2 regions of the Streptomyces sp. NPDC006643 genome follow, and region 1 is predicted to be linked to the other one. Evidence: riboswitches for the same ligand, from Rfam matches in the RefSeq annotation. Region 1 holds a riboswitch; the other holds the start of a gene.

What was found. Region 1 has a riboswitch for cyclic di-AMP ahead of ACFYNU_RS02815 (LysM peptidoglycan-binding domain-containing M23 family metallopeptidase). Riboswitches for the same ligand answer to the same signal wherever they lie in the genome.
Region 2: linked by a shared signal. The riboswitch ahead of ACFYNU_RS19140 (M23 family metallopeptidase) and the one ahead of ACFYNU_RS02815 (LysM peptidoglycan-binding domain-containing M23 family metallopeptidase) in region 1 are both predicted to bind cyclic di-AMP.

Annotation. Positions count from the first base shown of each region.
Region 1 is NZ_JBIAHA010000002.1:35,901-38,092, reverse strand. It holds gene ACFYNU_RS02820 (tyrosine-protein phosphatase) at 1-382, opposite strand, end outside; cyclic di-AMP (ydaO/yuaA leader) riboswitch at 795-953, shown strand; gene ACFYNU_RS02815 (LysM peptidoglycan-binding domain-containing M23 family metallopeptidase) at 957-1,889, shown strand; gene ACFYNU_RS02810 (SGNH/GDSL hydrolase family protein) at 2,052-2,192, shown strand, end outside.
Region 2 is NZ_JBIAHA010000013.1:127,864-130,055, forward strand. It holds gene ACFYNU_RS19135 (pitrilysin family protein) at 1-657, shown strand, start outside; cyclic di-AMP (ydaO/yuaA leader) riboswitch at 876-1,044, shown strand; gene ACFYNU_RS19140 (M23 family metallopeptidase) at 1,057-1,872, shown strand; gene ACFYNU_RS19145 (HPr family phosphocarrier protein) at 2,131-2,192, opposite strand, start outside.

The sequences.
Region 1 (2,192 bases):
ACGAGGCGGACATCCGGGCCACGCCCTTGCCGTCGCCGAGGATCGACCGCAGCTGGTCGAGGTCGCCGTCGCGGACCATCTTCCAGAACTCGGTCCCGTCGGCCGGATCGGTGAGCGGAATGTTCACGTTCCGTACGCCGGGCAGCTCGACGTCCAGGCCGTCGAGCTTCTGGTCGGCCGCGTTACGGAAGTCGAAGACCGTGTGCAGCCCCAGCGACGTCAGGAACGCCGCGTCCTCGGCGGTGGCGTGCGCGAGGTGACCGCTGCGGTAGAGCCGTCCGTACCGTACGCGCCGCCCGTCGACGGTCGGCAGACCGCCCACGTCGCGGAAGTTGCGGACACCTGCCAGTTCGGGCTCGGCCGGCGGGACCTGCTGCGGCACCTCGTGCGTCACGTGAGCTCCTCCGCGTCTGCGGTCGGCGCTCGTCGCCGACGCTGTCGCGCTCCGACTTTACGACATGGGTTCCCCCTGAAATCAGTGCACGAAAGGGCTTCTGTCCGTATTGGGTGATTGGGCCTAACGTGCCCTGGTCACGGGCGAGATGGGTGCAGATGGTCCCCGGCTGGTGAGCCAGATCATATCCGTGACGGTGTGTGGCCGCGCCGAGGAAGGGAATTGGGACGTCGCACGGAATTCGAAGATCCGTAATCCACGCAGGGTGACCGCTTACGGCGGCCGATATTCGGCGGCGGATTGCCGAGGGAATACGACAGCTTGTACGGGTCGGCCCACCCGGCTTACGGTCACCGCAATCCGAGCGGATCGCCGAATCCTGCCGCCGTTCGGAATCCGCATCCACCCAGCACTCATCCATGTGTGGCAGGAGCGGGGGACCCAGGTAGACGCCGGCCCGGACTTCCGGACGGCTTGGGGTGAAGTCGCGTCACGGCGCGGCCGGGCATCTCCAGCCCGAACCCGACAGCTCACCTCGTAGGCGCCGGAGAAGGAATTCGCCATGCCCGCAAAGGGTAAGCACCGCCGTCAGAGGACCAACCCGATCACGCGCGGAGTGGTCGCCGCGGGAACGGGCGGCGCCGCACTCGCCATTCCGCTCATCGGTGCCACGGGCGCCCACGCCGCCGAGCAGACCGCCGCCGCCCCGTCGGTGGCGCACGCGCGGACCGCGAACGCCGTGCCCTCCGCCGCGCCGCAGACGGCCCAGCAGGCCGCGACCGCCAAGACCGCGACGACGTACTCGGTCACCGCGGGCGACTACCTCGCCAAGATCGCCGAGACGCAGAAGGTCAGCGGCGGCTGGCAGAAGCTCTACGCGGACAACCGCGAGGCCGTCGGTGACGACCCGTCGCTGATCCACCCGGGCCTCAAGCTCACCATCGGCGCGAAGGCCAAGACCACCGCGTCCTCCGAGGGCAAGGCCGAGGCCACCCCGAAGAAGGCGGAGCCGCGGAAGGCCGCGCCCGCCGAGCCCGCCCCGAAGGCCGCCACCACGGCCAACCAGCCCGCCGCGCAGAGCAACGCCTCCGGCTACACCGCCCCCGTCGACGGCGCGGCCACCACCACCGCCTACCGCGCGGCCGGCGGCAGCTGGGCCAGCGGCTACCACACCGGCGTGGACTTCGCGGCCTCGTCGGGCACCACCGTCAAGGCGGTCGGCCCCGGCACCGTCGTGTCGGCCGGCTGGGCCGGGTCGTACGGCAACGAGGTCGTCATCAAGCACGACGACGGTCAGTACTCGCAGTACGCCCACCTCTCCTCGCTCTCGGTCTCGGCGGGCCAGAGCGTCGGCGGCGGCGACCGGATAGGCCTCTCCGGCTCGACCGGCAATTCCACCGGACCGCATCTGCACTTCGAGATCCGCACCGGTCCGAGCTACGGCTCCGACGTCGACCCGCTGGCGTACCTGCGCGAGCACGGCGTTTCTCTCTGAACCCAGCAGGAATGAATGGCCGTTGGCCGGCGCCATGGGTGCCCGCCAACGGCCATTGCCTTATTCCGGCTTGAACGAATTTTGACCGGTGGTCTTTCTCACCGGCGTCAACACCTCCTTACGGTCGCGTAGGTCACATACGCGGGTGAATGATGTTCAGCTGTGGCTGACGATTCGAGACCAACAAACAGAAGTACCTTCGGGTCGTACGCCGCCATCGGTGACAGCTTCACCGAGGGCGTCGGCGACCTGCTGGGACCGGACGGAATCTACGTCGGCTGGGCCGACCGGCTCGCCGTACTG
Region 2 (2,192 bases), on a different contig from region 1:
CCGCCGGTCACCGCGGACGACACCGGCCGTGTGGTGATCGTCGACCGGCCCGGAGCCGTACAGACCCAGCTCCTGATCGGCCGCGTCGGCCCCGACCGGCACGACCGGGTCTGGCCGGCCCAGGTGCTCGGCACGTACTGCCTGGGCGGCACGCTCACCTCCCGGCTCGACCGGGTGCTGCGCGAGGAGAAGGGCTACACGTACGGCGTGCGGGCCTTCGCGCAGGTGCTGCGCTCCGACCCGCAGGGCACGGGTGCCTCCATGCTCGCCATCAGCGGCTCCGTCGACACCGAGTCGACCGGGCCCGCGCTGGACGACCTGTGGAAGGTGCTGCGTACGCTCGCGGCCGAAGGGCTGACGGACGCCGAGCGTGAGACGGCCGTGCAGAATCTGGTCGGCGTCGCGCCGCTGAAGTACGAGACGGCCGCGTCCGTCGCTGACACCCTCGCCGACCAGGTCGAGCAGCACCTCCCGGACGACTTCCAGGCCCGGCTGTACGAGCGGCTGGCCGAGACCGGCACGGTCGAGTCGACGGCCGCCGTCGTCAGCGCGTTCCCCGTCGACCGGCTGGTCACGGTGCTCGTCGGGGACGCGTCGGTGATCCGGGAGCCCATCGAGGCCCTGAACATCGGCGAGGTGAAGGTCGTCACCGGCTGAGGCCGACGGCGCCTGTACGGCAGCTCCGCGCGGCGGACAAAGGGAACCCCGGTGATGAAACTGTCACCGGGGTTCCCCGCTATGTCCGCATTCATCAGGAGGTTGCCCGAATGCTCTGTGGCGTGCGCTACAAAACGGCCTGTCCGTTTGGTGATTGAAAGATGACCCCTTTAGCGTCGGTCCGGCTGTTCGCCAGAGCCCGCCGCGACCGCGGCACCGAACAGCCATCGCCGAGTCCCCGTCAGGCGCGAGCCTGGGGAGCCGGGGACCCACTCTCGTGTCCCTGGGGTGAATCGGGGGCCTTCGCGCACACCGCGGAGGAGCCCGTAGGAGACCTTCCTGCTCCGAACCCGTCAGCTAACCCGGTAGGCGAGAAGGAAGGAAAGGACCAGCCACTTCATGGCGTTCACCCGTGCCACCGGGAAGCACCGTGCCCCGAGCCGACTGACGCGCCGCGGCGCGAACCTCGCCGGAGTCGCGACTCTCACAGCGGCCGGTGTCATCGGCACCCTCGGATCCCCGGCGCTCGCCGCCGACACGGAGGCGGCCGTCGCACCGGACACCGCCCCCGCCGCCCCGGCCCCCGCCATCGTCATCGACGACTCGCTCGCCGCGACGATCGACGCCCAGGCCGACGCGCAGCACCTGGCCGCCCGGAAGGCCGCGGCGGCGAAGGCACAGGCGAAGGCGGAGGCCAAGGCCGCCGCCCGCGCCAAGGCCGAGGCGAAGCGCAAGGCGGAGGCCCGCGCCAAGGAGGCACGCGAGGCCGAGGAGCGCGCGGCACGGGCCGCGGAGCGCGAGCGCCTCGGCTCCTTCCAGCTCCCGGTCGCGGGCTCACCGGTCACCACCGGTTACCGGACGGGCGGCTCGCTCTGGTCCTCCGGCAGCCACTCCGGCGTCGACTTCCGCGCGGCGTCCGGCACTTCGGTCGTGGCTGTCGGCGCGGGCACCGTCGTCGAGGCCGGCTGGGGCGGCGCGTACGGCAACAACGTCGTGATCCGTATGAACGACGGCACGTACACCCAGTACGGCCACCTCTCCTCGATCGGCGTCTCCGTCGGCCAGGGCGTCACGCCGGGCGCACCGATCGGCCTCTCGGGCTCGACCGGCAACTCGACCGGCCCGCACCTGCACTTCGAGGCGCGCACGAGCGAGGAGTACGGCTCCGACATCGACCCGGTCGCGTATCTGCGCGGGCACGGGGTGGCTGTCTAGGGCGGGTCCGGGAAGTAGCGTCGTCCGCCCGCAGGGCGGGGCGCGCGGCGGCTGGTGCGGTGCGTCGCAAGGCGGAGGATCGGCCTCGTACCGGGCGTACTCGGCCGACTCCGACAACGCCGCGAGGCGCCGTGCCAGGCGCCGCGGGCCAGGCGGGACTTTGCGGACCCGCCCTAGGGCGGGTCCGGCGGGTGTCCGCGTACGACGAAGGCCCCGGCGGCGGTCCCGCCGGGGCCTTCGTCGTGCGTACGCGGTGCCTCAGACGGTCTCGGGAAGCTCGTCCAGGCCCTCCGCGACCAGCTTCGCCAGCCGGTCAAGCG